DNA from 4 places in the Streptomyces sp. Qhu_M48 genome. Region 3 is predicted to be linked to each of the others. Evidence: riboswitches for the same ligand, from Rfam matches in the RefSeq annotation. Region 3 holds a riboswitch; each other region holds the start of a gene.
The links. Region 3 has a riboswitch for cobalamin ahead of ACRRSS_RS09550 (cobalamin biosynthesis protein). Riboswitches for the same ligand answer to the same signal wherever they lie in the genome.
Positions count from the first base shown of each region.

Region 1: it holds a riboswitch for cobalamin, as region 3 does, so the genes downstream of both, cobN (cobaltochelatase subunit CobN) here and ACRRSS_RS09550 (cobalamin biosynthesis protein) in region 3, are expected to answer to the same signal.
Region 2: it holds a riboswitch for cobalamin, as region 3 does, so the genes downstream of both, ACRRSS_RS14745 (energy-coupling factor ABC transporter permease) here and ACRRSS_RS09550 (cobalamin biosynthesis protein) in region 3, are expected to answer to the same signal.
Region 4: it holds a riboswitch for cobalamin, as region 3 does, so the genes downstream of both, ACRRSS_RS29665 (ribonucleoside-diphosphate reductase subunit alpha) here and ACRRSS_RS09550 (cobalamin biosynthesis protein) in region 3, are expected to answer to the same signal.

Region 1 is NZ_CP195432.1:8,016,871-8,024,293, reverse strand. It holds gene abc-f (ribosomal protection-like ABC-F family protein) at 1-701, shown strand, start outside; gene cobN (cobaltochelatase subunit CobN) at 710-4,321, opposite strand; cobalamin riboswitch at 4,361-4,512, opposite strand; gene ACRRSS_RS36200 (cobalamin biosynthesis protein CobG) at 4,712-5,974, shown strand; gene ACRRSS_RS36195 (precorrin-8X methylmutase) at 5,971-6,624, shown strand; gene ACRRSS_RS36190 (precorrin-2 C(20)-methyltransferase) at 6,621-7,423, shown strand, end outside.
Region 2 is NZ_CP195432.1:3,220,800-3,228,222, forward strand. It holds gene ACRRSS_RS14725 (FAD-dependent oxidoreductase) at 77-2,092, opposite strand; gene ACRRSS_RS14730 (energy-coupling factor ABC transporter ATP-binding protein) at 2,308-3,183, opposite strand; gene cbiQ (cobalt ECF transporter T component CbiQ) at 3,180-3,929, opposite strand; gene ACRRSS_RS14740 (energy-coupling factor ABC transporter substrate-binding protein) at 3,936-4,472, opposite strand; gene ACRRSS_RS14745 (energy-coupling factor ABC transporter permease) at 4,469-5,167, opposite strand; cobalamin riboswitch at 5,197-5,403, opposite strand; gene ACRRSS_RS14750 (PTS-dependent dihydroxyacetone kinase phosphotransferase subunit DhaM) at 5,516-5,962, opposite strand; gene dhaL (dihydroxyacetone kinase subunit DhaL) at 5,959-6,669, opposite strand; gene dhaK (dihydroxyacetone kinase subunit DhaK) at 6,696-7,423, opposite strand, start outside.
Region 3 is NZ_CP195432.1:2,049,049-2,056,471, forward strand. It holds gene ACRRSS_RS09540 (putative cobaltochelatase) at 1-1,317, opposite strand, end outside; gene ACRRSS_RS09545 (cobyric acid synthase) at 1,415-2,923, opposite strand; gene ACRRSS_RS09550 (cobalamin biosynthesis protein) at 2,920-3,891, opposite strand; cobalamin riboswitch at 3,924-4,066, opposite strand; gene ACRRSS_RS09555 (hypothetical protein) at 4,193-4,414, opposite strand; gene ACRRSS_RS09560 (anion permease) at 4,427-5,695, opposite strand; gene ACRRSS_RS09565 (alpha/beta hydrolase) at 6,116-7,243, shown strand; gene ACRRSS_RS09570 (hypothetical protein) at 7,322-7,423, shown strand, end outside.
Region 4 is NZ_CP195432.1:6,638,721-6,646,143, forward strand. It holds gene ACRRSS_RS29640 (aldo/keto reductase) at 1-836, opposite strand, end outside; gene ACRRSS_RS29645 (LuxR C-terminal-related transcriptional regulator) at 1,059-2,042, shown strand; gene ACRRSS_RS29650 (DUF3311 domain-containing protein) at 2,333-2,587, shown strand; gene mctP (monocarboxylate uptake permease MctP) at 2,584-4,209, shown strand; gene ACRRSS_RS29660 (GNAT family N-acetyltransferase) at 4,395-4,895, shown strand; cobalamin riboswitch at 4,947-5,073, shown strand; gene ACRRSS_RS29665 (ribonucleoside-diphosphate reductase subunit alpha) at 5,206-7,423, shown strand, end outside.

The DNA of each region.
Region 1 (7,423 bases), 6.0 Mb from region 3:
CCTTCCGGGCCCGGTCACGGGCGCACGGGGCGATGAGCCGGATCAGGGCCGCCCGCGAGCGGCTCGCCCGGCTCACCACGGACCCGGTGCCCGCGCCCCCGGAGCCGCTCCGCTTCAGCGCCGCACTCAGGGGCGAGGGCGCACGCGTCGACCTGGCCGACCTGCGGGTGGACGGCCGGCTGCGCCTCGACGCCCTCCACCTGGACCCGGGCGAACGGCTCCTGGTCACCGGGCCGAACGGGGCCGGGAAGACCACGCTCCTGAAGGTCCTCGCGGGCGAACTCGCCCCGGACGAGGGCTCCGTGGGTGTCCCGGCCCGGGTCGGACTGCTCCGTCAGGAAACGGCCCCGCCCACCGACCCCCGTACGGTCGGCGAGGCCTTCGGAGCGGAGCGCACGGACGAACTGCTCGCCCTGGGTCTCTTCTCCGCCGGGGACCTGACGACCCCGGTCCGGTACCTGTCGACAGGACAGCGCCGGAGACTGGAACTGGCGCGGCTCGTCACCGAGCCCGCCGATCTCCTCCTCCTCGACGAGCCGACCAACCATCTGGCCCCGGCGCTCGTGGAGGAGATCGAGGCCGCGCTCGCGCTGTACCCGGGCACGCTGGTCGTGGTCACCCACGACCGGCGCCTCCGGGAGGGCTTCCGGGGCCGCCGCCTGGAACTGGCACCGGCCCCCGCCGCCCTCGTGAGGAACTAGGGGGTGTCTCAGTCCTCCCCCTCCAGGTCGCCCTCGGTCTCCAGGAACACCTGGCGCAGGGCGGCCAGCGTCTCCGGGTCCGGCTTCTCCCACATCCCGCGCGACTCGGCTTCGAGGAGACGCTCCGCGATGCCGTGCAGGGCCCAGGGGTTGGCCTCCTTCAGGAAGGCCTGGTTATCCGGGTCGAGGACGTACTCCTGCGTCAGCTTGTCGTACATCCAGTCGGCGACGACGCCCGTCGTGGCGTCGTAGCCGAAGAGGTAGTCGACGGTCGCCGCCAGTTCGAAGGCGCCCTTGTAGCCGTGGCGGCGCATCGCCTCGATCCAGCGCGGGTTGACCACGCGGGCGCGGAAGACCCGGGAGGTCTCCTCGACGAGGGTGCGGGTGCGGACGGTCTCGGGGCGGGTGGAGTCGCCGATGTACGCCTCGGGGGCGGTGCCCTTGAGCGCGCGGACGGTCGCCACCATGCCGCCGTGGTACTGGAAGTAGTCGTCGGAGTCGGCGATGTCGTGCTCGCGGGTGTCCGTGTTCTTCGCGGCGACGGCGATCCGCTTGTACGCGGTCTCCATCTCGGCGCGCGCCGGGCGTCCTTCGAGCCCGCGCCCGTACGCGTAACCGCCCCACACCGTGTACACCTCGGCGAGGTCGGCGTCCGTGCGCCAGTCGCGCGAGTCGATCAGCTGGAGGATGCCCGCGCCGTACGTGCCGGGCCGGGAGCCGAAGATCCGGGTGGTGGCGCGCCGCTCGTCGCCGTGTTCGGCGAAGTCGGCCTGCGCGTGCGCCCGTACGTAGTTGTCCGAGGCGGGCTCGTCCAGGCCGGCGACCAGCCGTACGGCGTCGTCGAGGAGCCCGATGACGTGCGGGAACGCGTCCCGGAAGAAGCCCGAGATGCGCAGCGTGACGTCGACGCGCGGGCGGCCGAGCTCGGCGAGCGGGATCGGCTCCAGGCCGTTCACGCGGCGCGAGGCCTCGTCCCACAGGGGGCGGACGCCGAGCAGGGCGAGGGCCTCGGCGACGTCGTCACCGGCGGTGCGCATGGCGCTGGTGCCCCACAGGGAGAGGCCCACGGACGTCGGCCACTCGCCGTTGTCGGTGCGGTAGCGCTCCAGGAGGGAGTCGGCGAGCGCCTGTCCGGTCTCCCAGGCGAGCCGGGAGGGCACGGCCTTCGGGTCGACGGAGTAGAAGTTCCGGCCGGTCGGCAGGACGTTGACGAGGCCGCGCAGCGGCGAACCGGACGGGCCGGCCGGGACGAAGCCGCCGTTCAGGGCGTGCACGGCGTGCGTCAGCTCGTCGGTGGTGGCGGCCAGCCGCGGCACGACCTGCTCGCAGGCGAACCGCAGGACGGCGTGTACGTCGGGGCCGTACGCGGCGGCCACGGTCGCGACGGCGTCCACGGACCACTCCGCCGCCTCCATCGCCTCGACCAGCTCGCGGGCCTTCGCCTCCGCCTCGTCGGCGGTGGTGCGGGTGGCGGCCGACTCGTCGAGACCGAGGGCCTCGCGCAGACCGGGGAGCGCCTGCGTGCCGCCCCAGATCTGGCGGGCGCGCAGGATGGAGAGGACCAGGTTGACCCGGGCCTCGCCCTCCGGGGCGCCGCCGAGGACGTGCAGACCGTCACGGATCTGGGCGTCCTTGACCTCGCACAGCCAGCCGTCGACGTGCAGCAGGAAGTCGTCGAAGCCGTCGTCCTCCGGGCGCTGCTGGAGACCGAGGTCGTGGTCGAGCTTGGCGGCCTGGATCAGCGTCCAGATCTGGGCGCGGATCGCGGGCAGCTTCGCCGGGTCCATGGAGGAGATCTGCGCGTACTCGTCGAGGAGCTGCTCCAGGCGCGCGATGTCGCCGTAGGAGTCGGCGCGGGCCATGGGCGGCACGAGGTGGTCGACGAGGGTCGCGTGGACGCGCCGCTTGGCCTGCGTGCCCTCGCCCGGGTCGTTGACGAGGAACGGGTAGATCAGCGGGATGTCGCCGAGGGCCGCGTCGGGGCCGCAGGAGGCGGACAGGCCGGCGTTCTTGCCGGGCAGCCACTCCAGGTTGCCGTGCTTGCCCAGGTGGACCATGGCGTCGGCGCCGAAGCCGCCGTCCTCGGCGCGGGCGGCGATCCAGCGGTAGGCGGCGAGGTAGTGGTGGGACGGCGGGAGATCGGGGTCGTGGTAGATCGCGATCGGGTTCTCGCCGAAGCCGCGCGGCGGCTGGATGAGGATCAGGAGGTTCCCGCGGCGGAGGGCCGCGAGGACGATGTCGCCTTCTGGGTCGCCCTCGGCGGTACGGGAGCGGTCGAGGAACATCTCGCCGGGCGCCGGGCCCCAGTGCTCCTCGACGTGGGTGCGGAGCTCCTCGGGCAGGGTCGCGTACCAGCGCTTGTAGTCGGCCGCCGGGACGCGGACCGGGTTGCGGGCGAGCTGCTCCTCGGTGAGCCAGTCCTGGTCGTGCCCGCCGGCCTCGATGAGGGCGTAGATCAGCTCGTCGCCGTCGCCGGAGACCAGTCCGGGCAGCTCCTCGACGGGCCCGAAGTCGTACCCCTCCGCGCGGAGGCGGCGGAGGAGGGAGACGGCGGAGGCGGGGGTGTCGAGGCCGACGGCGTTGCCGATGCGGGAGTGCTTCGTGGGGTACGCGGAGAGGACGAGCGCCAGCTTCTTCTCGGCGTTCGGGATGTGTCGGAGGCGGGCGTGCCGTACGGCGATCCCGGCGACCCGGGCCGCGCGCTCGGCGTCGGCGACGTACGCGGGCAGGCCGTCCTCGTCGATCTCCTTGAAGGAGAAGGGGACGGTGATCAGGCGGCCGTCGAACTCCGGCACGGCGACCTGGCTGGCGGCGTCCAGCGGGGAGAGGCCCTCGTCGTTCTCCTCCCAGGCGGCGCGCGAGCCGGTCAGGCAGAGCGCCTGGAGGATGGGCACGTCGAGCGCGGCGAGCGCGCCCGCGTCCCAGGCCTCCTCGTCGCCGCCGGCCTGCGCCTCGGCGGGCTTGGTGCCGCCCGCGGCGAGGACGGTGGTGACGATCGCGTCGGCGGTGCGCAGGCGGTCGAGCAGCTCCGGCTCGGGGGCGCGCAGGGACGCCACGTACAGCGGGAGCGGCTGCGCCCCGGCGTCCTCGATCGCCGCGCAGAGGGCGTCGACGAAGCCGGTGTTCCCGCTCATGTGGTGGGCGCGGTAGTAGAGCACGGCGACGGTCGGGCCGGTCGTCGTGCGGGCGGCGCGCTCCAGGGGGCCCCAGGTGGGGGCGGCGGCCGGGGGCTCGAAGCCGTGGCCGGTGAGGAGGGCGGTGTCGGAGAGGAAGCGGGCCAGCTGCTCCAGGTTCCCGGGGCCGCCGTGCGCGAGGTAGGCGTGTGCCTCGGTGGCGACGCCGATGGGGACGGTGGACGCCTCCATCAGCTGCGCGTCGGGGGCCTGTTCGCCGCTGAGGACGACCACGGGCTTTCCGGCGGCGCGGACCGCTTCGAGGCCGTCCTCCCAGGAGCGGAGGCCGCCGAGGAGACGGACGACGACGAGTTCGGCGTCGTCGAGGAGGCCGGGCAGTTCGGCGAGGGGGAGACGGGCGGGGTTGGCGAAGCGGTACTCCACCGGGCCGCCGGCCGCGCGGGCGCTGAGCAGGTCGGTGTCGGAGTGCGACAGCAGCAGAAGCATGGCGAGCGCAGGCCTTCCTCGGGGTTGTCCGCGCCCCGGGTGGTCGTATGGATGGCGGGAGTTCCTGACTCACCGGTCCGGGATCGCGCGAACGCGCGGCCCGGGCCGGCTCACAGTGGCGGGACCGCGCCGGATTCTCACCGGGCTTCCTCCCCGGGGTCCTGGGACCCCATGCCGTCTGCATAGTAGATCGTGAGGTCGGCGGGCCGGGGCGGGCGGGAGGGTCGGCCGGATCACACTGCCCGCCGGATCGTCCTCCGGGCCGGGGCGAGCGGGAGGGTCCGCCGGACCACGCTGCCCGCCGGATCGTCCTCCGGGCCGGGCCGGGGCGCGGAGTCGGCCGGATCACACCCGGTGGGTGCCCGGTTCCCCGTCGGTATGCTCGCCGCCATGCCGCCGACCCCGCCCCCGACACCCGACCCGGGCGAACCTCGCATTCGGGACCGTGGCGACGCGTGTCCCGGGGCGCTGCGCCTGCACTCCGCCGACGACGGCCGCCTCGCCCGACTCCGCCTGCCCGCAGGTCGTTTGACGTCGCGTCAGGTCGAGGTCCTGGCGGCTGCGGCGGAGAGTCTCGGCGACGGACGGCTCAGCGTCACCTCGCGCGGCAACGCGGAGCTGCGCGGCCTCGCGGACGACTGCGGGGCGGAGCTGGCCGCACTCCTCTCCGGGGCGGGCCTGCTGCCCTCCCCCGCGCACGAGCGCGTCCGCAACATCGTGGCCTCCCCGGCCGCGGGCCTGGACGGACTCGGCGCCGCCGACGTGCAGTTGTGGGCCCGTGCTCTCGACGACCTGCTGTGTTCCGCGCCCTGGGCGGCGGCGCTCTCCGGCCGGTTCCTCTTCGTCCTCGACGACGGCCGGGGCGATGTGGCCGGCCTCGGCGGCGATGTGACCTTGGTCGCAGAAGAGGGCGGCACGGCCCTGCTCCGGGTCGGCTCCCAGTGCCTCAGGGTCCGCGCCGCCGACGCCCCCGCCGCCGCGCTCGCCGCCGCCCGCGCCTTCCTCACCGCCGCCGAAACCGCCGGAACGGGGGCCTGGCGGGTCCGGGAGCTGCCCGAGGGCCACCACCCGGACCTCGGCGGGCTCGTCGGACCCGGCGGACCCACCGGGCTCGGCGATCCCGGCCACCCCGGCGCCGGACCCGTCCCCGTACCGCCGCTGCCCCAGGCCCCGCCCCTCGCGCCCGGGCCGCTCGGCGTCCGCGCCCTGCACGTCCTCGCGCCGCTCGGCCGGCTGACCGCCGCCCAGCTGCGGGCCCTGCTGCCCGCCGACGAAATCCGGTTCACGCCCTGGCGCGGAGCGGTCGTCGTCGGAGCGGACCACGACCGGCTGCCCGGACTCGCGGCCCACGGGCTGATCACCCGGCCCGACGCACCCGGCGTCGGCGTCACCGCCTGCACCGGGCTGCCCGGCTGCGCCAAGTCCCTCGCCGACGTGCGCGCCGACGCCGCCCGCGCCCCGGCGGGGCTCCTGGCCTTCCACTACTCCGGGTGCGAGCGGCGCTGCGGACACCCGCACGGCGTCTGGGCCGGCGCCGTCGCCACCGGCGCCGACACCTACCTGGTGGACGGCGTCCCCGTCCCCCGTACCTCCCTGGCCGAAGCGGTCGCGGCGGCTCGCGCCCCGTCAGCCCACACGACACCCACGAGATGAGCGAGAGCACCACGATGTTCGACTACGAGAAGGACGGGGCGGAGATCTACCGCCGTTCCTTTGCCACGATCCGCGCCGAGGCGGATCTGGCGGGCCTGCCCGCCGACATCGCCCAGGTGGCGGTCCGGATGATCCACGCCTGCGGCATGACCGACCTCGTCCAGGACATCGCGTACTCCCCCGGGGTCGTCGCGAGCGCCCGCGCCGCCCTCCGGGCCGGTGCGCCGATCCTCTGCGACGCGCAGATGGTCGCCAGCGGTGTCACCCGCAAGCGGCTGCCCGCCGACAACGAGGTGATCTGCGCGCTCTCCGACCCGTCGGTGCCGGGCCTCGCCGCCGAGCTGGGCACCACCCGCTCCGCCGCCGCCCTCGAACTGTGGCGGGACCGCCTCGAAGGCTCCGTCGTCGCCATCGGCAACGCGCCCACCGCCCTCTTCCACCTCCTGGAGATGGTCGCGAAGGGCGGGCCCCGCCCGGCCGCCGTCCTCGGCATACCGGTCGGCTTCATCGGCGCCGCCGAGTCCAAGGACGCCCTGGCCGCCCAGGACCTCGGCCTCGACTACCTCGTCGTACGGGGCCGGCGCGGCGGCAGCGCGATGACGGCCGCCGCGATCAACGCGATCGCCCACGAAGCGGAGATCCAGGCATGAGCACCCCGCAGAGCGAGAACCCGGCCAAGGGCAGGCTGTACGGGGTCGGGCTCGGCCCCGGCGACCCGGACCTGATGACGGTGGCCGCCGTGAAGGCCATCGCCGCCGCCGACGTCGTCGCGTACCACTCGGCCCGCCACGGCCGCTCCATCGCCCGCTCCATCGCCGCCGAGCACCTCCGCGAGGACCACATCGAGGAGCGGCTGATGTACCCGCTCACGGTGGAGACCACGGACCACCCCGGCGGCTACCGGGGCGCCCTGAACGACTTCTACGAGGAGGCCGCCGCCCGCCTCGCCGCGCACCTCGACGCGGGCCGCACGGTCGCCGTCCTCGCCGAGGGCGACCCGCTGTTCTACGGCTCGTACCAGCACATGCACAAGCGGCTCGCGCACCGCTACGACACGACCGTCCTCCCCGGCGTCACCTCGGTCTCCGCCGCCGCGGCGCGGCTCGGCGAGCCGCTGTGCGAGGCGGAGGAGGTCCTCACGATCATCCCCGGCACCCTGCCGGAGGACGAGCTGACGGCCCGGCTCGCGGGCACCGACTCGGCGGTCGTGATGAAGCTCGGCCGCACCTTCCCCACCGTGAGGCGGGCCCTGGAACGGGCCGGCCGCCTGGAGGACGCCCGCTACGTGGAGCGCGCGTTCATGGCGGGCGAGCGGACCGGCGACCTCGCGGACGTCGACCCCGAGTCCGTCCCGTACTTCTCCGTCGCCGTCCTGCCCTCCCGGATCGACCAGGAGCCTCCCGTACGGGAGACGGGCGAGGTCGTCGTCGTCGGCACCGGCCCGGCGGG
Region 2 (7,423 bases), 1.2 Mb from region 3:
CCGGCGACGGCGCCGCGGCGGCCGAGGACGCCGACGACGCCGCCCGGGAAGGCCTCGGAAGGGCCGGCCGCGGTGATCACAGGGCGGCCGCGAGGCGGGTGCCCTGGTCGATGGCCCGCTTGGCGTCCAGCTCGGCCGCGACGTCCGCGCCGCCGATCAGGTGCGCCACGCGGCCCGCCGCCACCAGCTCCTCGTACAGGTCGCGGCGCGGCTCCTGGCCGGCGCAGAGGACGACGGTGTCGACCGGAAGCAGCTGCGCCTCGCCGCCGATGGTGACGTGCAGGCCCTCGTCGTCGATCCGGTCGTACGACACGCCCGCGACCATCGCGACGCCCCGGTGCTTGAGCTCGGTGCGGTGGATCCACCCCGTGGTCTTGCCGAGGCCGGCGCCGACCTTGGACTCCTTGCGCTGGAGCAGGTGCACCTGGCGCGGCGGCGCGGGGCGCTCGGGGGCGCGCAGTCCGCCCCGGCTCTCGTACGAGGTGTCCACGCCCCACTGGCGGAAGTACGTCTCGGGGTCCTGGCTCGCGCCCTCGCCGCCGTCCGTGAGGAACTCCGCGACGTCGAAGCCGATGCCGCCCGCGCCGATGATCGCGACGCGCTCGCCGACGGGCGCGCCGTCGCGCAGCACGTCGAGGTAGCTGACGACGCTCGGGTGGTCCACGCCCGCGATGCCGGGGGTGCGGGGGGAGACGCCGGTGGCGACGACGACCTCGTCGAAGCCGTCGAGGTCGCCCGCGGCGACCGGGGTGTTCAGGCGGACGTCGACCCCGCGCTCGGCGAGCTGGACGCGGAAGTAGCGCAGCGTCTCGTCGAACTCCTCCTTGCCGGGGACCCGCTTGGCGACGTTCAGCTGGCCGCCGATCTCGGCGGCGGCGTCGAAGAGGGTCACGGCGTGGCCGCGCTCGGCGGCCGACACGGCGCAGGAGAGCCCGGCCGGGCCCGCGCCGACGACGGCGATCCGCTTGGCCCGGCGGGTGGGGGAGAGGACCAGCTCGGTCTCATGGCAGGCGCGCGGGTTGACCAGGCAGGAGGTGATCTTCAGGTTGAAGGTGTGGTCGAGGCAGGCCTGGTTGCAGCCGATGCAGGTGTTGATGGTGTCGGCGCGGTCGGCGGTGGCCTTGGCGACGAAGTCCGGGTCGGCGAGGAAGGGGCGGGCCAGCGAGACCAGGTCGGCGCGGCCGTCGGCGAGGATCTCCTCGGCGACCTCGGGGGTGTTGATGCGGTTGCTGGTGACCAGCGGAACGGAGACCGCGCCCATCAGCTTCTTCGTCACCCAGGTGTAGGCGCCGCGCGGCACGGAGGTGGCGATGGTGGGGATCCGGGCCTCGTGCCAGCCGATACCGGTGTTGATGATGGTGGCGCCGGCGGCCTCGATCTCCTTGGCGAGCTGGACGACCTCCTCCAGGGTGGAGCCGCCGGGCACGAGGTCCAGCATGGACAGGCGGTAGACGAGGATGAAGTCCTCGCCGACCCGCTCGCGGATGCGGCGGACGATCTCCAGGGGGAAGCGGACACGGTTCTCGTAGGAACCGCCCCAGCGGTCGGTGCGCTGGTTGGTGGCGGCCGCGATGAACTCGTTGATGAGGTAGCCCTCGGAGCCCATCACCTCGACGCCGTCGTATCCGGCCTCCTTGGCGAGCTCGGCGCAGCGGGCGTAGTCCTCGACGGTCTGCTCGACCTCGGCGTCGGTCAGCTCGTTCGGTACGAAGGGGCTGATGGGGGCCTTGAGGGCGCTGGGCGCGACGAGCGCGGGGTGGTACGCGTACCGGCCGAAGTGGAGGATCTGCATCGCGATCCGGCCGCCGGCCCCGTGCACGGCGTCGGTGATCTGCCGGTGCTCGGCGACCTCCTCGGCGGTGGTGAGCTTGGCCCCGCCGTCCCAGGGGCGCCCGGCGTCGTTGGGCGCGATGCCGCCGGTGACGATGAGGCCCACGCCGCCCCTGGCGCGCTCGGCGTAGAAGGCGGCCATGCGCTCGAAGCCGTGCTCGGTCTCTTCGAGGCCGACGTGCATCGATCCCATGATCACCCGGTTGGGCAGGGTGGTGAACCCGAGGTCGAGCGGGCTCAGCAGGTGCGGGTACGGGGTCATGCGGGCGCCTCCTCGCGCAGGAACGTCGACCTCAGTTGTAGGGGACCCCTTCCCGTTATGCAACTAGTTGCAGAAGATCTGGCGCGTGATGTCTACTACTCAGTAGCAAACCCCTCCGGAGCGACGCCTCCGGAACGACGCCTCCGAAGCGGACGTCTCCGAACCGGACCTCTCCGAACCGGGCGTCTCCGCGGTGGACATCCCCGCGGTGGACGTCAGCGCCCCTGCTCGGCGGCGTGGGGAACCGCGGTCGGAGCCGCGGCGGTCCAGCCCTCCAGGTCCTCCGGCGTACGCGGCTCGGGAGCGTCCGGCCCGAGCAGACCATGGGCACGGAGCAGACGGGCCACCGCCGTGCCCCACGGGCGCCGCAGCCGGGCCGCGTCGAGCAGCTCGTCGTCCGCGAGGAGCTCCGCGACCGGCCCGGTCCGCAGCCCCGAAGGGGACAGCACCGCCGCCTCGTCCGCCCAGCGCAGCGCCAGATCCACGTCGTGCGTCGCCATCAGCACCGTCGTGCCGGTCTCGCGCAGCCCCCGGAGCGCTTCGAGCAGCCGCTCCTGCCCGTGCGGGTCGAGGCCCGCCGTCGGCTCGTCCATGATCAGCACCCGGGGCCGCATGGCCACCGCGCCCGCGATCGCCGCCCGCTTGCGCTGCCCGTACGACAGCAGATGCGTCGGCCGGTCCGCGAGCGCCACGATGTCCAGCGCCTCCAGCGCCTCCCGCACCCGGAGCCGTACCTCCTCCTCCGGCAGCCCCAGGTTCATCGGACCGAACGACACGTCCTGGCCCACCGAGGCGGCGAACAGCTGGTCGTCCGGATCCTGCACCACCAACTGCACCGTGGTCCGGAGCCGGGTCAGCCCCTTCCGGTCGTACGCCACCTCCGCGCCGTCCAGGAGCAGTGAGCCGCTCCCGCACCGCAGCCCGCCGCTGAGCAGCCGCAGCAAGGTCGTCTTGCCGCTGCCGTTGCGTCCGAGCAGCGCGACCGCCCGCCCCTCGGCGACGGTGAAGTCCACGCCGGAGAGGACCGGGGGCCCGTCCTCGTAGGCGAAGCCGGCCTGCGCCAGTTCCACGACAGGGGTCGGAGACGTCACGGAAGGAGCCTTTCCAGTACGAGGGTGAGGGCGACGAGTCCGGCGAGCAGCACGCCCGTCGCCGCGAGGAACGGGCGGGAGAGCGCACACGCGGGCACCAGGACCCGCAGCGTCCCGTCGTACCCGCGCCCCGCGAGCCCCGACTGCAGGCGCTGCGCCCGGTCGAAGGCCCGGACGAACGTCGTCGCACCCAGGCCGGCCAGCGAACGCCAGGTCGCGGCCCGAGTGGTGTGCCCGAGCCGGGCGGCCTGGGCCTGCCGGATCCTGGACATCGCGTCGAGCAGCAGGAAGATGATCCGGTACATCACCAGCGCCACGTCCACCACCGGCCCCGGCACCCCGGCCCGTGCCAGCCGGGGCAGCACGTCGGACACCGGCGTCGTGAACGCGAAGAGCAGCACCCCGAGCGAGGCCGCGGCGGTCCGCAGCAGCAACGCGCCCGCGTGCGTCGGACCGTCCGGCGCGAGAGCCACGAGCCCCCGGGCGCCGCCCACCTCGAAGAGCAGCGGAATCGCGCCCGTGACACAGAACCCGAGCGGGATCCGGAACGCCCGCCACAGCGCCCGGCCCGGCACACCGGCCGGACCGAGCAGCACCGTGAGCGTGGCCGCCGCGACGAGGACCGCGCCCGGCCACGGCGGCAGACCGACCGCGCACAGCGTCAGACCGAAACCGAGCAGCGCCTTCTCGGCGGGATGACGGTGGCGCCAGCGACTGCTGTGCGCCGCCGCGTCGATCGGCAGCATCGGCGGCTACGCGTCCCGCCCACCGACGGAACCGGAGCCGGAACCGGGACCGGAGCCGGGTCCAGAGCTGGACCCGGAATCGGGACCGGGCCCACGGGTGGGCTTGGCGTCGGCACCGGCGTCCGAACCGCCACCGGTTTCCGAACCGCCACCGGTGGCGGACCCGGACCCGGAGGCGGACTCGGCCCCGGACCCGGTGGGGGACCCGGCCCCGGGCCCGGTGGCGGCCCCGGCCGCCTCCGCGAGCGCCGTGCCCTGCCGGCGGCCGCGCCGCAGGCCGAAGTAGTACGCCAGGACACCGGCGCCCAGGGCGGCCTGGAGGGCGAAGAGCGCGGACTCGATCTCCCCGGACGGCGGCTCGTACAGCGGACTGAACCACGGCTCGTAGTCGGGCCGGAGTTCCGTGATCGCGGTCTCCGCCTCCGCGTCCGCCCCGGCGAACGGTTCCTCCTTGTGGTCCCCGAGCCCCAGCGCCAGCGGAAGCACCGCGAGCGCGGCGACGACGAGCAGCAGCAGGGCGTTGATCCTCGCGTTCCGGCTCATCGCGCGGCCGCCTCCTCGCGTCGCTCGGTCCCGCGCCCGGCGAGGACGCCGAGCCGGGTCAGTTCGCCCTTGCTCGACTGCGTGAGCAGCCGCATCACGAGCACGGTGAGCAGGCCCTCGCTGACCGCGAGCGGAATCTGTGTGAGGGCGAAGATCCCGCCGAACTTCGCGAGCGCGCCGGGGATGCCGCTGCCCGGGTCCGGGAAGGCGAGCGCCAGCTGCACGCTGGTGACGCAGTACGTGGACAGGTCGGCGACGAACGCGCCGAAGAAGACGGCCACCATCAGGGGAGTGCCGAACCGGCGCGCCAGCAGGTACGTCCCGTACCCCGCCCAGGGACCGACGATCGCCATGGAGAAGACGTTCGCGCCGAGCGTCGTCAGCCCGCCGTGGGCGAGCAGCAGGGCCTGGAAGAGCAGGGTGATCGTGCCCAGGACCGCCATGATGGGCGGCCTGAACAGGATCGCGCCCAGACCGGTACCGGTCGGATGGGAACAACTACCCGTCACCGAGGGCAGCTTGAGTGCCGACAGGACGAAGGTGAAGGCGCCGGCCGCGCCCAGGAGCAGGGTGGACTCGGGGTTCGACCGCACCTCGCGGGTGAGCGCGCGGGCTCCGTGGACGACGAACGGCGTGGCCGCGACGCCCCAGGCGACGGCGTGCGCAGGGGGTAGGTACCCCTCGGCTATATGCATGGTTGGGAGACCCTCTCCAGCACCTCGTGGATGGACAACGCACCCTGGCCGGTCTCCTGGCTGACGGTCATGCCGTCCGACTCCGCCTTCCCACACCACGACGGTCTCCCGACGCGGTCCAGTGGCTTCCCCTGGGGCGTTCCCAGCGGGGGTGGAGCCGGACCTCCCGATCACAGTGGCGAGGGCCGCACCGGTTTCGCACCGGTTTCCCGTACACCAAGGCGCTGTGACACTAGTGCGTTGACCTGCTGGATCACAACACGGCCGCTACCGGGCGCGGCCTTCCGGCCACGGCGCGCGGTCGTCCGTGTCCGCTCCACGGGCTCTCGCCACCCCCGCCTCACCCGCTCACTCCTTGCGGTAGGCGTACGCCTCCCCGGCCGCCGCCGCCACCGCGTCGAGGTCCCCGCCCGCGCTCGCCGTGACGAGCGCGGCGACCGCGCCCTCCACGAAGGGAGCGTCCACCAGACGGGCTCCCTCGGGCAGTTCGTCGCCCTCGGCGAGCAAAGCCTTCACGGTGAGCACCGCGCTCCCGAGGTCGACCAGGATCGCCACGCCCGCGCCCCGGTCCACGGCCCGCGCCGCCTCGGCGATCAACTCGGAACTCGTCCCCAGACCACCGTCCGGGGTCCCGCCGGCCGGCCGGACCGGTGCCAGGTCGCCGCCGCCGGCGAGCCCCCGCGCCAGCTCGGCCACGGCCGACGCGACGGCCGCGCTGTGCGAGACGAGCACGATCCCGACGCCACCCCCACCCCTCACGGCCGTCACACCGCCCTCACCACCGATGCCCGTCACGCCGCCCCCTCCGCTCCCGAGCCCGACGTGCCCGCGGTCTCCGTACCCGAGGTCTCCGCGCCCCGGCCCTCCGCTTCCGAGCCCGACGTACCCGAACTCTCCGCGCGCGCGGTCTCGTCGAGCGTCGCGAAGAGCAGTGCCGAGGACGTGGCCCCCGGGTCCTGGTGCCCGACCGACCGCTCGCCCAGATAGCTGGCCCTGCCCTTGCGGGCCCGCAGGGGTACGGTCGCGAGGGCGCCCTCCTCCGCGGCGGTGCGGGCGGCCGCGAACGAGACCCGCAGCCCCTCCACAGCCGGTACGAGCGCGTCCAGCATCGTCTTGTCGCCCGCCTGGGCGCCGCCCAGCTGGGACACGGCGGACACGCCGGAGGAGAGCGCCTCGGCGAGCTGCGCCCGGCTGATCCGCCCGTCGTCGCCCAGCGTCTTGCCGGTCCGGCGCAGCAGCGTGCCGTACAGCGGTCCCGACGCGCCCCCCACCGTGGAGATCAGCTGCCGTCCGGCGGTGGTGAGGGCGGCGCCCGGTGTGGCCGGCGGCTCCTTGGCCAGGATCTCGGTCACGGCGGCGAACCCCCGCCTGAGGTTGGTGCCGTGGTCGGCGTCGCCGATGGCCGAGTCGAGTTCGGTGAGCCGGTCCGCCTCGCGGTCGACGGCCTCGGCCATCGCGGCCAGCCAGCGCACCAGGAACTCCGCGCCGAAGGTCTCCGTCATGTCGCTCTCCTCTTCCCTGGCTCGTCTCACCGGCCCCAGCGCAGCGCGGGCGTCTCCACCGGCGCGTCCCACAGGCGGAGCAGCTCCTCGTCCACCTCGCAGAGGGTCACCGAGCAGCCGGCCATGTCCAGCGAGGTCACGTAGTTCCCGACGAGGGTACGGGCCACCGGCACGCGCCGCTCACCGAGCACGCGCTGCACCTCCGCGGTGAAGCCGTACAGCTCCAGGAGCGGGGTCGCGCCCATCCCGTTCACCAGGGCGATCACCGGGCCGGTGGGACGGAGGTCGTCGACGACGGCGTCGACGGCGAAGTCCGCGATCTCGTGGGAGGTCATCATCGGCCGCCGCTCACGGCCCGGCTCACCGTGGATGCCGATGCCCAACTCCAGCTCACCCGGCGGGAGATCGAAGGTGGGGCTGCCCTTGGCGGGGGTGGTGCACGCGCCCAGGGCCACACCGAAGGACCGGCAGCGCTCGTTGACCCGGCGGGCGACGGCCTCCACTCGATCCAGCGGCGCGCCCTCCTCGGCGGCGGCGCCCGCGATCTTCTCCACGAAGAGGGTGCCGCCGGTCCCGCGCCGGCCGGCCGTGTACAGGCTGTCCGTGACGGCGACGTCGTCGTCGACCAGGACCCTGGCGACCCGGACGCCCTCGTCCTCGGCGAGCTCCGCCGCCATCTGGAAGTTCAGGACGTCACCGGTGTAGTTCTTGACCACGAACAGGACCCCGGCGCCGCTGTCGACGGCGGCCGCGG
Region 3 (7,423 bases):
ACGGGCCCGGGAACGGCGCCCGGCCGCGCCCTCGCCGAGACCCGGCACGCTCAGCACCTTCGTACGGAAGGGCTCGGAGGCGGCGACGGCGGCGCGCCCCCCGGCCCCGGCTCGCTGCGGCGCGGGCGCGGGAGCCTCCTCGGGCGTGGGGGAGTCCGGGACGGCGGAGTCCTCGTGACCGGTCTCCGGATCCGTCGCCGGCCCGTCACCCTGCGGCGGAATGCCGCCGGGACCGCCGCCGCCGGGCCCGCCGTCCCCCGGGCCGTCCGGCTCGGGGTCCTCGTCCGGGTCGGAGTGCGGCTCCTCGCCCTTGAACTGCTCCAGGGTCTCGTCGAGCTTGTCCTCGTCGAGGCCGGGGGCGTCGAAGGGGGAGCGGCGCCGGCGGTGGGGGAGGGCCAGGAGCGCGGCCTGCCGTACGTCCTCGGAGGTGACCTCGGTGCGTCCGGCCCAGGCGGCGAGCGCGGTCGCGGCCCGGGCCATGACGATGTCGGCACGCATGCCGTCCACCTCGAAGGCGGCGCAGGTCGCGGCGATCTGGAGCAGCACGGCGTCCCCGAGGGTCACCTGGGGCAGCAGGGCGCGGGCGGCCGTGATCCGGCCGCGCAGCGCGGTCTCCTCGTCGGCCCAGCGCGCGGCGAACGCGGCCGGGTCGTCCTCGAAGGCGAGCCGTCGCCGGACGACCTCGACGCGCTGCTCGGGCTCGCGGGAGGCGGCGACCTCGACGGTCAGACCGAACCGGTCGAGCAACTGCGGCCGGAGCTCGCCCTCCTCGGGGTTCATCGTGCCGACGAGCAGGAAGCGGGCCGCGTGCCGCACGGAGACGCCCTCACGCTCGACGTGGGAGGCGCCCATGGCGGCGGCGTCGAGGAGGTGGTCGATGAGGTGGTCGCTGAGGAGATTGACCTCGTCGACGTAGAGGATGCCCCGGTGCGCGGCGGCGAGGAGTCCCGGCTCGAAGGCCCTCACGCCGTCGGCGAGCGCCTTCTCGATGTCGAGCGCGCCGACGAGCCGGTCCTCGGAGGCGCCGACGGGCAGTTCGACCATCCGCGCGGGCCGCTCGGTGCCGGGCGCGGTCCCGTGCGGTCCGTCGGGGCAGCCGAGGTCGGGGGAGGCCGGGTCGCAGCTGAACCGGCAGCCGGCGACGACGGGAACCGCGGGCAGCAGCTCGGCGAGCGCCCGGACGGCGGTGGACTTGGCGGTCCCCTTCTCGCCCCGGACCAGCACACCGCCCACGGCGGGGCTGACGGCGTTGAGCAGCAGCGCGAGCCGCAGGTCGTCCATACCGACGACGGCGGTGAACGGATACCGGGTGCTCATCGGCAGGTCTCTCCTTCAGGTTGCTGACGTTCGAATGACGACGCGCGGCCGTCGGCGGCGGGTGAGCACCCGCGGGGGCCGGCCGCGCCCTTCTCGCTCACGGCGCTCCCGGCGGCACGAACGGCAGCCCCGCCGGAGCCCCCTCCTCGATCAGCCGCAGCAGCGCCCCCGTGTCCGCGTGCTCCTCGATCAGATCGCCCAGCCGGTCCAGCTGTTCCTCCCGCAGCGCCCCGAACGACGTGTCCGGAGCCGGTACGAACCGCCGTCCGGCCGCCGCCGCGACCTCCCGCAGGAACGCCCGCCGGAACCCGTCGCTCTCCAGGGAGCCGTGCCAGTGCGTGCCCCAGACGGACCCGACCCGGCAGCCGTCCAGGAACGGTTCCCCGCCCCGTACGTCCGCGATCCCGTGGTGGATCTCGTACCCCTCGACCCGCTCCCCGAGCGCCTCGCCGACCGGCCGGGCCAGCGTCTTCTCGCGCGCGAACCTGACGCGTACGGGCAGCAGTCCGAGCCCGTCGACGGTTCCGGCCCGCGACTCGACCTCGTCCTCGATCCGCTCGCCGAGCACCTGGAAGCCACCGCAGACGCCGAGCACCGGGCGGCCCTCGGCGGCGCGCCGGGCGAGCGCGTCGGCGAGGCCGCGTTCCCGCAGCCAGGCGAGTGCCTTGACCGTGCCGCGCGTGCCGGGCACGACGACGAGGTCCGCGTCGGCGAGCTCCTCGGGCCGGTCGACGAACCGGACGACGACGCCCGGCTCGGCGGCCAGCGCGTCGACGTCCGTGAAGTTGGACATGAGGGGTACGGCGCAGACGGCGACCCGCAGCACGTCCGCGCCGACCGGCGGCGCCACGACCGACTCGCGGACGGTGCCGCGCAGCGAGACCCGGAGGCCGTCCTCCTCGTCGATGCCGAGCCCGTGGGCGTACGGCAGGACGCCGAAGGTCCGCCGCCCGGTGAGGTCGTACAGCATGTCGAGCCCGGGTTCGAGCAGGGTCACGTCGCCCCGGAACTTGTTCACGAGGTATCCGGCGATCAGCTCCTGGTCCTCGGGCGCGAGCAGCGCCGTCGTCCCGAAGAACTGGGCGAAGACCCCGCCCCGGTCGATGTCCCCGACCACGACCACGGGCAGCCGCGCGGCCCGCGCTATGCCCATGTTCACGATGTCGGTGCGCCGCAGGTTGATCTCGGCCGGGCTGCCGGCCCCTTCGCAGATCACCGCGTCGTACGTGCTCCGCAGCTCCTCCAGGCAGGCCAGGACCGGCTCGAACAGCTCCTTCTGGCGCCCTCCGTGGTAGCCGCGAGCGCTGAGTTCACCGACCGGCCTGCCCATCAGGACGACCTGGCTGGAGCGGTCGCTGCCCGGCTTGAGCAGCACCGGGTTCATCAGCGCGGTCGGCTCGACGCGGGCGGCCTGCGCCTGCATGGCCTGGGCCCGCCCGATCTCGGCGCCCTCGCGGGTGACGAAGGAGTTGAGGGACATGTTCTGTCCCTTGAAGGGCGCGACCTTGACGCCCTGCCGGACCAGCCACCGGCAGATGCCGGCCGTGACGACGCTCTTGCCCGCGTCGGAGGTGGTCCCGGCGACGAGCAGCCCTCCGCCCCTCATGCGTTCCTCCGCTTCCGGGCCGCCAGGGCACCGATGATGATGCGGCCGCCCACACAGGCGACCAGGGTCAGCGCGGTCACCCGGCGCGAGAGGCCGACCGCCCGGTCGATGTCCGCGATCTCGACGGGCCGCCCCGCCCCGTTGAGCACCGGCCGGTGCTCGACCCGGCCGCCGTACGCCAGGGTCCCCCCGAGCCGTACGCCGAGGGCCCCCGCGAAGGAGGCCTCGACGGGGCCCGCGTTGGGGCTGGGGTGCTTCGCCGCGTCCGCGCGCCAGGCCCGTACGGCCCCGCGGGGGTTCCCGCCCGCGACGGTCGCGAGCGCGGCCGTCAGCCGGGCCCCGGGCCAGCCGGCCACGTCGTCGAGCCGGGCCGAGGCCCAGCCGAATCGGCGGTGGCGCGGCGACCTGTGGCCGACCATCGCGTCGAGGGTGTTGACGGCCCGGAAGCCGAGCAGGCCCGGTACGCCCGCGACCGCGCCCCAGAAGAGGGCGCCGACCACGGCGTCGGAGGTGTTCTCGGCGACCGATTCGACGACCGCGCGGGCCATCGCCGGTCCGTCGAGGGAGTGCGGGTCGCGGCCGCAGAGGTGCGGCAGCCGTTCCCGGGCCACCTCCAGGTCGCCGGCGGCCAGCGCCCCGCCGATCGCGCGTGCCTCCCGGCCCAGGGTCGTACCGCCGACGACGGCCCAGACGGAGGCCGCGGTGAGGGCCGCGGCGGCGGCCGGGCGGTTCCGCACGGCCCGTGCGGCGAGCGCGCCCAGGGCGACGGTGGAGCCGGCGCAGACGGCGGTGTGCAGGGCGCCCCAGCCGCGGTGGTCGTGGTGGAGGCGTTCCTCGACGGCGGCGGCGGCCCGGCCGAACACGGCGACGGGGTGTCCGCGCCGGGGGTCGCCGACGAGCAGGTCGACGGCGAGGCCCGCGGCCGCGCCGTACGCGAACACACCGGTGGTACTGCTGCGGCCGGGCATGGCGCTCTGTCCTCACTCAGGGTCCGCGCCCTGGATCGACGTGACCGGCGGCGAGAGTTCCTGACTCCCGGACCCTGGGGATCCGGTCACAGTGGCGGGACCGCGCCGGATTCGCACCGGACTTCCTCTTCTGCCGCCGTAATGGCCTCGGCAGTCCACCACGCCCCGAGAAGGGGCGTCAACTCACCCTTGACCTGCGGCGGCGCACTGTGCGGAGCACCACAGAGAGGGCGGTGGACAGACGACGGCCGGGCGGCCCGCACCGAGAGTGCGGGCCGCCCGGCCGGTGGAGCGGGGACCGTCAGGCGACGATCAGGTAGATGCCGTAGGCCACGGCCGCGAGGCAGAGGCCGAAGCAGGCGTAGGCGCCGGTGCGGGCCAGGGCGGCGGAGTCACCGCGGGCGGCGGCCTCCTCCTGCTTGCCGAGGCCGACGATCCCGAGGGTGAAGAGGCCCACGAGGGCGACGGTCGCCACGAGGCTGACTCCGAAGACGGAGCCGAGGGCTGCCCAGTCGATCTTCATGTCGTTCGTTCCTTACACCGTTGCGGCGGGGGCCGGGGGAGCGGCCGGGTCCGTGGGGACCGGCGCCGGGATGGTGGTCTTGAGGTCCTCGTCCGCGACGGCGGCGACGGAACCGGCGGCCGGCGGCGGGGTGACGGCCGCGATGGCGGTGGTCACCACACCCGCGGGCTCGGCGTCGAGGTCGTCGTCGGTGACGTTGTTGTGGTCGACCGGCTTGCGGCGGGAGAGCGACCAGATGACGGCGGAGCCGACGACCAGCAGCACCGCGACGGCGGCGATGCCCCAGGGGCCCTGCTTGGTGAGGAACTCGGCGCCTGCGCCGACCAGACCCGCGGCGGGCAGGGTCAGACCCCAGGCGACGAACATCCGGGTGGCGGTCGACCAGCGGACGACACCGCCCTTGCGGCCGAGGCCGGCGCCCATCACGGCACCCGAGCAGGACTGGGTGGTGGAGAGCGAGAAGCCCAGGTGCGAGGAGGCCAGGATGACCGTCGCGGCGCTGGTCTGGGCGGCGAAGCCCTGCTGCGGCTGGAGGTCGGTGAGGCCCTTGCCCATGGTGCGGATGATGCGCCAGCCACCGAGGTAGGTGCCGAGGGCGATGGCGACACCGGCGGAGACGATGACCCACATCGGAGGGTTCGAGCCGGGGGCGACGACACCCTGGGTGACCAGGGCGAGGGTGATGATGCCCATCGTCTTCTGGGCGTCGTTGGTGCCGTGGGCGAGGGAGACGAGACCGGCGGAGGCGATCTGGCCGGCCCGGTAGCCCTTGGCCGTGGCCTTCGCCTCGGGGTTGGCCTTGATCTTGTACGTCAGCCTGGTGGCGGCCATCGCGGCGAGGCCGGCGACGAGGGGCGCGGCGATGGCCGGGATGAGGACCTTGGTGACGATGGTGGGGCCGTTCACGGCCGACCAGCCGGCCGACATGACCGCGGCGCCGATGAGGCCGCCGAAGAGGGCGTGGGAGGAGCTGGACGGCAGCCCCAGCAGCCAGGTCAGCAGGTTCCACAGGATGGCGCCGACCAGCGCGGCGAAGATCACCTCTGTGCGGATGCCCTCCTCGTTGATGATCCCGCCGGAGATCGTCTTGGCGACCTCCACGGACAGGAACGCGCCGACGAGGTTCAGCACGGCGGACATGGCCACCGCCGTCTTCGGCTTGAGGGCACCGGTCGAGATGGTCGTGGCCATCGCGTTGGCGGTGTCGTGGAAACCGTTCGTGAAATCGAACACGAGAGCTGTCACGACCACAATGGCGAGCAGCAGCGTGATGTGTTCCATTTACCCAGGCAATCGTTTGACGTCAGTGGCGAGCCGAACGTAGGCAACCTGAGTGAACGGAAGGTGAACTGGGTCGGGCGGCGTGGTGTCCCTATCCGGTGTCAAGGCATTCCGCTTAACCCCCGGACGAGCCGGGTGTCCACGATGCGGTCACCCCGCAACCCCGGGTAATCCGGGCCATCACAGGGCACGTGCGACCTGCCCCGGTTCCTCCTCCGCCATCCGGTTCCGCTCCCCGGACCGAACCATCCGACCGGGGGACCCCGCGGACGAGACCCATGTCACTCCATGGAGGGGCTCGCGGAGGCCCGGGGAGCGCGTGCCCCGGGGGAGCGTGCCCCGCCCCGCTCCCTCCTCACCCCTCCCCCCGCCCGGGTCCGTCCGGTGGCAGTTCGACCGCACCCTGCCGAGACTGGGAGCGTGCGCCCGGCTACAGCGACGGCAGCGGCCGTCACCACTCTGCTCGGTGTCGGCGCGGCCGTGATCGCGGCCGGCCGGTACGCCAGCGACGTCGCCCTCAGGGCGCCGTCCGGACATCCCCTGCCCGGGGACCCACGGCTCACCGTGCACGCCACCGGCCCCGAGCGGATCACCCTCACCCGCAGCATCGCCTCACTGCGCCCCGGCACGTACGGGATCGAGGGCCACGGACTCCACGCCGTCGTCGGCCCCGTCCTCGACCGGGTCCCGCACACCGCCGACACCGTCGTGCGACGCCTGCAACGGGTCGAACTCGGGGTGCTCGGCCCCGGCGCCCGCGTCCGCTTCACGCCCCAGCTGCACATCGGCACGCCCATCAGCGCCCTCGGGCTCGCGCAGGAGGACGTCGAGATCCCCGGCGAGCTCGGCCCCCTGCCGGGCTGGCTGGTGGCGGCCCCCCGCACCACCTGGGTGATCGCCCTGCACGGCCTCGGCACCACCCGCGAGCAACCGCTGAACGTCGTCCCCTTCTACAACCACCGCAAGATCCCCGTCCTCGTCCCCGCCTACCGCGGCGACGAGGGCGCGCCCGCCTCCCCGGACGGCCTGGCCCACCTCGGCGACTCCGAGTGGCGCGATGTCGACGCGGCGATCCGCTACGCCGTCCGCCGGGGCGCCGCCAAGGTCGTCCTGCACGGCTGGGGAACCGGAGCCTCGATGGCCCTGCGCGCCGCCGCCGAGTCCGGGGTGCGCGACCGGATCAGCGGCCTCGTCCTCGACTCCCCGGTCCTCGACCAGGAGGCCACCCTCCGCAACCTCGCCGCCGCCCACCACGTCCCGGGACCCCTGCGCGCGCTCGCGGTCCGCGCCGCACAGGGCAGGATCGGGCCCCACGGCGACCTGCTCCGCGACGCCTCCGAGCCCGGCGCCCTGCGCGTCCCCGTCCTCCTCCTCCACGGCCCCGACGACACCATCTCCCCCTGGGAGCCGTCCGTGGAACTCGCCGCCCGCCGCCCCGATCTGGTCACCCTCCAGGCCGTGCGGCAGGCCCCGCACGCGGCGATGTGGAACGCCGACCCGATCCGCTACGAGGAAGCCCTCCGCCGCTTCCTCACCCCGCTCCTCTAGGACCCCGGCAGGGGGCGCCGGGGACGGGACGGCCGATTCCGATTGGGCTTTCGGGCCGTCAGCGGGAAGACTGCCCCCGTGACGTCTCGAAAGCCCGATGAACCATTGGCGCGCAACTCCAGACTCCGACTCGTCCGCCCGCGGGCACTGGCCACCGCCCGACGGGCCGTGACGACCCGG
Region 4 (7,423 bases), 4.6 Mb from region 3:
CCGACGACGGGCAGGATCGACGGTTCGCCGTCGAGGAGCCAGGCGAGCACCACCTGGTTGACGGTCGCGCCGAGTTCTCCGGCGACCTCGCGGAGCGCGGCGAGGCGCGGGGCGGTGCCGGGGTGGTCGTACGCGTCGGGGACCTCGACCTCGGGGCGGGTGTAGCCGCCGGAGAGCAGCGCGCTGTAGGCCCAGATCGTCAGATCGCCCTCGCTGCGCGTGTAGTCCAGGAGTTCCCGGGTGACGTGGACGTGCGCCGTGGAGGGCAGGCCCTTGTCGAAGCGGGGCTGGAGGTAGGAGTGGCGGTACTGGAGGTGGGTGTAGCGCGGGCGGTCGCCGGCGAGGGCGCGGGCGCGCTCGACCCGCCAGACGGCGTGGTTGCTGACGCCGAGTTCGCCCGCCCGGCCCTCGTCGACGAGGTCGGCGAGGGCGGCCACGGTCTCGGCGAGCGGGACCGCGCGGTCCTCCACATGGGCCCAGAAGACGTCGACCCGGTCCACGCCGAGCCGGCGCAGGCTGTCGTCCAGGGCGCTCCTGATCGCCTTCTCGGAGAGTCCCTCGACCTCGGAGGCCCCGGGGGCGGTGGGCCGTGCGCCGCACTTGGTGGAGAGGACGAGGCCGTCGCGGTTGCCGCGGGCGGCGAGCCAGCGGCCGAGGGTCGCCTCGCTCTCGTCGCCGGTTCCCCCCTCGACCCAGTAGGCGTAGTTGTTGGCGGTGTCGATCACGGTGCCGCCGAGTTCGGTGAAGCGGTCGAGCACGGCGAACGAGGTGGCCTCGTCGACCGTCGTACCGAACGGCAGGGCGCCGAGTGCCAGGGTGCGCTGCGGGATCGCCATGGATACAGTCCTTCTCGAAGACGGTTGGACTAGACCATCTTGGATCAAGACCTCCCGCCGCACAGGGGTTTCGCCGGACAAGCGGTGGCCGAACTCCGAGGATTCCCCTGTCCGTTCGATTGGTCTAGTCCTACGGGCCGACCGCGGCCTACCATCGCAGGGGCCGCACGGTCAGGCACGCAAAGTGAACGGCACGACGGGACTATGCGGGGGGAAGTCGTCTTGCTGGATGCGCTGGGAATAGAGCAGTCCGCGGAGACCGTGTACCGGCTCATGCTCGAACGGCCCGACTACGGGGTGGCGGACATGGCCGGCCGCCTCGGCTGGTCGGAGGAGCAGGTCCGCGAGGCACTGGGCAGACTCACGGAGGCCCGCCTCGTCTCCATGGAGGACGGAACGGGGGAGGTCCTCCCGTTCGATCCCGAGGTGGGCTTCTCCTTCCTCCTCTCCCGGGCCGAGGCCGAGTTGAGCCGGCGGCGGCGCGAGGTCGAGCGGGCCGAGCGGGCGGTGGCCGACATCCTCGCCACGTACGCCGACCGGACCGACGGATCGGCGCGGCACGACGTCGTGCACCGCGTCGTGGGCCTGGAGAACGTCCGCGAGCGCCTGGAGGACCTCGCCGCGAACGCCCGTACGGAGTGCCTCTCTCTGCTCCCGGGCGGGGCGCAGCTCCCCGACACGATGGACGCGAGCCAGCCGCTCGACCAACTCGCCCTGGAACGCGGGGTACGGATCCGGTCCATCTACCAGGAGAGCTTCCGCAACGACCCGCCGACCGTCGAGTACGTGCGGTGGTACTGCGATCTCGGCGGCCAGGCCCGGACGGTGCCCGTGGTGCCGATGCTCATGGTGATCGTCGACCGCGAGGCCGCGCTCGTCCCGGTCGACCCGGAGGACGGCCGCGCGGGCGCCCTGGAGGTCCGCAGTCCCGGCCTGGTGCACGCGCTCGTGGTGCTCTTCGACCGGCTGTGGGACGGCGGCACCCCGTTCGGCGAGGCCCCGCGCCGGGACGAGCACGCCCTCTCCCCGCAGGAGCGGGAGTTGCTCATGCTGCTCGGCATCGGCTGCACGGACGACATCGCCGCCCGGAGGCTCGGCGTCTCCCTGCGGACCGTGCGCCGGATGAGCTCGGAGCTGATGAACCGGCTCGGCGCGCGCAGCCGTTTCGAGGCGGGGGTGCGGGCCGCCAAGGAGGGCTGGCTCTGAGCGGCGCCCGCCCTCGCGCCCCGCCTTGGAGGGCTGGCCCTGAGCGGCGTCCGCCCTCGTGCCCCGCCCTCTCCACCACCGCTCCACCACCCCTCCATCGGCCCTCCACGGGCGGTCCCGACCATCGCGCGACCACCGCCCGGCCATCGCCCGACCACCGCGCCGCCCCTGGACCGCCGCAGCTGGGGCGGAGTCCCATCCGTTATACGGACGGGGGTTCCGTGGAGCCCACGCGTCCCCTAGATTTCCCCACCATTACCGAGGTGATCAGTAAGGGGACGGGAATCGCCATGTCAGAAGCGACACAAGGGAAACAACCCACCATCACACCCCTGAGGGTGGTGATCGCGCTCTGTCTGTTCGCGCCGTTCGTGGCGATGCTCTGGGTGAGCTCGTACGCGAAGACCGAACCGCTCTTCGCGGGCATCCCGTTCTTCTACTGGTACCAGATGCTCTGGGTGCTGATCTCGACCGTGCTCACCATGGTCGCGTACAAGCTGTGGCAGCTGGACCAGCGCGGCCGCAAGGGAGGTGACGCGCGATGAAGGACGGCGTGAACGGCGTCGCGCTCGCCGTGTTCATCTTCTTCTTCCTGGCCGTCACGGTCATGGGATTCCTCGCCTCGCGCTGGCGCAGGGCCGAGAACGAGAACAGCCTGGACGAATGGGGCCTGGGCGGCCGGTCGTTCGGCACCTGGGTGACCTGGTTCCTGCTCGGCGGAGACCTCTACACCGCGTACACCTTCGTCGCCGTCCCGGCGGCCATCTACGCGGCGGGCGCGGCCGGCTTCTTCGCCGTGCCGTACACGATCCTCGTGTACCCGCTGATCTTCACCTTCCTGCCGCGCCTCTGGTCGGTCTCCCACAAGCACGGATACGTCACCACCTCGGACTTCGTGCGCGGCCGGTTCGGCTCCAAGGGCCTCTCCCTCGCGGTGGCGGTCACCGGCATCCTCGCCACCATGCCGTACATCGCGCTCCAGCTCGTCGGCATCCAGGCCGTCCTGGACGTGATGGGCGTCGGCGGCGGCGAGACCACCCACTGGTTCATCAAGGACCTTCCGCTGCTCATCGCCTTCGGTGTCCTCGCGGCGTACACGTACTCCTCGGGTCTGCGCGCCCCGGCGCTCATCGCCTTCGTCAAGGACACCCTGATCTACATCGTCATCGCGGTGGCGATCATCTACATCCCGATCAAGCTCGGCGGCTTCGACGAGATCTTCGCCAAGGCGGGCGAGGCGTACGCGCAGACCAACCCGGCGACCGACAAGCCGCGCGGCGCGCTCGTCCCCGGCGAGGCCGGCCAGTGGACGTACGCGACGCTGGCGCTCGGCTCGGCGCTCGCGCTCTTCATGTACCCGCACTCCATCACTGCGACGCTGTCGTCCCGGAGCCGTGAGGTCATCCGCCGCAACACCACGATCCTGCCGCTGTACTCGCTGATGCTGGGCCTGCTCGCGCTCCTCGGCTTCATGGCGATCGCCGCCGGCATCCAGGTGAAGAACGGCCAGCTCGCCATCCCGCAGCTCTTCGAGACGATGTTCCCGGACTGGTTCGCGGGCGTGGCCTTCGCCGCGATCGGCATCGGCGCACTCGTCCCGGCCGCGATCATGTCGATCGCCGCGGCCAACCTCTTCACCCGCAACATCTACAAGGACTTCATCAAACCGGACGCGACCCCGGCCCAGGAGACCAAGGTCTCCAAGCTGGTCTCGCTCCTGGTGAAGGTCGGCGCGCTCGCCTTCGTCCTCACCATGGACAAGACGGTCGCGATCAACTTCCAGTTGCTCGGCGGCATCTGGATCCTGCAGACCTTCCCGGCCCTCGTCGGCGGTCTCTTCACCCGCTGGTTCCACCGCTGGGCGCTGCTCGCCGGCTGGGCCGTCGGCATGCTCTACGGCACGGTCGCCGCGTACGGGGTGGCCAGCCCGACCCAGAAGCACTTCGGCGGCTCCTCGGCCGAGATCCCGGGCATCGGCGAGATCGGCTACATCGGTCTCACCGCCTTCGTCCTCAACCTGGTCGTCACGGTCGTCCTCACCTTCGTCCTCAAGGCCGTCAAGGCCCCCGAGGGCATCGACGAGACCTCCCCGGAGGACTACACGGCCGACGCCGGCGACGCCGGGGTCAGCACGAAGCTCCCGAAGCTCGGCGCCGAGACCCACTGACCCGACGGCCGGAAACGGCCGCCGGACCCGCGATAGGCCGCCCCGTCTCCTCCCGGAGGCGGGGCGGCCTTCGCCGTCCCCCGGCGAGAACGCGGACCGGGGACCGCTTCCGGCCCGGGGGTTCCGGCGACCCGGGTGGGGCCGGTGGCTGACAGGAGGCGGCCGTCCCCAGGCACACTGCCCTCATGGACTTCACCATCAGGGCGGTACGGCCCGAGGAGTACGAGGCGCTCGGCGAACTCACCGCGGGGACCTATCTGAACGACGGGCTGTTGAAGTACGGGGCCGAGGACTCGTACCTGAACGTGCTGCGGGACACCGCGCGGCGGGCCCGCGAGAGCGAGATCCTCGTCGCCGAGGACGGTGACGGGCTGCTCCTCGGCGGCGTGACCTTCGCCACCGGCGACACCCCGTGGGCGGACATCGCCGTCGCCGGCGAGGCCGAGTTCCGCATGCTCGTCGTCGCCCGCGAGGCCCGCGGCCGAGGCGTCGGAGAGGCCCTTGTGAGGGCCTGTGTCGAGCGCGCCCGGGCGCTTCCCGGCTGTGCCCGCCTGGTGCTCTCCACGGACGCCTCGATGGTCTCGGCGCACCGCGTATACGAACGTCTGGGCTTCGTCCGCACCCCGCACCGGGACTGGGAACCGATCCCCGACCACTCTCTGCGCACCTACGCCCTGGAGTTCTAAGTCCACGGCGCGACACAACATGTGGGGGGTTCCGCAAGCGACGCCCCCCACATGTATGCTCGACCTCGCTGTCGACGCAGGGGAATCCGGCGCGAATCCGGAACTGTCCCGCAACGGTGTGCTTCGTGCGGTTTCGTACGGGGTGAGTCCGAAGACCTGCCGCCAGCGCACCCGGTCCGTCCGTTTCGGGTGCCAATGACTTCCGGGCCCCGCGGAGTGGGCCGGTGGACACAGCGCGTCCGGCGTCCGGACCCCCGCGTGCCCGCCTCCCCCCGCCGCGGCCCCGAGCCGAGCGAGGGAGAGCCCCCACGTGACCATCGCGCCCGCCGATCCGGCTTCGGCCGAGGCTTCCGCGGTCGAGAGCGACGGCCCCGGGACCGTGCTGCTGCGGACCCTGACCGACCTCACCGCCGATCTCCCCGACACCGACCCCGGCAAGGTCGCCGCCGCCGCGCTCCGCGGCCGCAGCGCCTCGTCGGACGAGGCGGAACTGCGCGAGCTGGCCACCGAGGCCGCCGCCGGCCTGATCGCCGACGACCCGGCGTACTCCCGGCTCGCCGCCCGGCTCCTGACCATCACCATCGCCGACGAGGCCGCGAGCCAGGGCTCGTTCTCCTTCTCCGCCTCCGTCGCCGTCGGCCACCACGAGGGCCTGATCGCCGACCGCACCGCCGCGTTCGTGACGCTGCACGCGGACCGCCTCGACGCGACGATCGACGCGGCCGGCGACGACCGCTTCGGCTACTTCGGTCTGCGCACCCTCTACTCGCGCTACCTGCTGCGCCACCCGATCACCCGCAAGGTGATCGAGACCCCGCAGCACTTCATGCTGCGCGTGGCCTGCGGGCTCGCCGAGGACGACAGCGTCCGCGCGCTCGACGAGGTCGCCGCGCTGTACGGCCTGATGAGCCGGCTCGACTACCTGCCGTCCTCCCCCACGCTGTTCAACTCCGGCACCCGCCACCCGCAGATGTCCTCCTGCTACCTCCTGGACTCCCCGCAGGACGAGCTGGACTCCATCTACGACCGCTACCACCAGGTGGCGCGGCTCTCGAAGCACGCGGGCGGCATCGGCCTCTCGTACTCCCGCATCCGCGCCCGCGGTTCGCTGATCCGCGGCACCAACGGCCACTCCAACGGCATCGTGCCGTTCCTGAAGACCCTCGACGCCTCCGTCGCCGCGGTCAACCAGGGCGGCCGCCGCAAGGGCGCCGCCGCCGTCTACCTGGAGACCTGGCACGCGGACATCGAGGAGTTCCTGGAGCTCCGCGACAACACCGGCGAGGACCAGCGCCGTACGCACAACCTGAACCTGGCGCACTGGATCCCGGACGAGTTCATGCGCCGCGTCAACGCGGACGCCGAGTGGTCGCTGTTCTCCCCGGCGGACGTGCCCGAGCTGGTCGACCTGTGGGGCGACGCGTTCGACGCCGCCTACCGCAAGGCCGAGGAGGCGGGCCTCGCCCGCAAGACGATGCCGGCCCGCGACCTGTACGGCCGGATGATGCGGACCCTGGCCCAGACCGGCAACGGCTGGATGACCTTCAAGGACGCCTCGAACCGGACGGCCAACCAGACCGCCGAGCCCGGCCACACCGTCCACTCCTCGAACCTCTGCACGGAGATCCTGGAGGTCACCGACGACGGCGAGACCGCGGTCTGCAACCTGGGCTCGGTCAACCTCGGCGCCTTCGTGGTCGGTTCGGACATCGACTGGGAGCGGCTCGACGCCACCGTGCGCACGGCCGTCACCTTCCTCGACCGCGTCGTCGACATCAACTTCTACCCGACCGAGCAGGCGGGCAACTCCAACGCCCGCTGGCGGCCGGTGGGCCTGGGCGCGATGGGCCTCCAGGACGTCTTCTTCCAGCTGAAGCTGCCGTTCGACTCCCCCGAGGCGCGCGCGCTCTCCACCCGGATCGCCGAGCGCGTCATGCTCGCCGCGTACGAGGCCTCCGCCGACCTCGCCGAGCGCAACGGGCCGGTCCCCGCCTGGGACAAGACCCGCGCCGCCCGCGGTGTCCTGCACCCGGACCACTACGACGTGGAGCTCAACTGGCCGGAGCGCTGGGCCGCGCTGCGCGAGCGGATCGCCGCCGTCGGCATGCGCAACTCGCTGCTCCTCGCCATCGCGCCGACCGCGACGATCGCCTCGATCGCCGGCGTGTACGAGTGCATCGAGCCGCAGGTCTCCAACCTCTTCAAGCGCGAGACGCTCTCCGGCGAGTTCCTCCAGGTCAACTCGTACCTGGTCGACGAGCTGAAGAGGCTCGGCGTGTGGGACGCGCAGACCCGTGAGGCGCTGCGCGACGCCAACGGCTCGGTGGCCGGCTTCACCTGGGTCCCGGCCGAGGTGCGCGAGCTGTACCGCACGGCGTGGGAGATCCCGCAGCGCGGTCTGATCGACATGGCCGCCGCCCGGACGCCGTTCCTGGACCAGTCGCAGTCGCTGAACCTGTTCCTGGAGACGCCGACGATCGGCAAGCTGTCGTCGATGTACGCGTACGCCTGGAAGCAGGGTCTGAAGA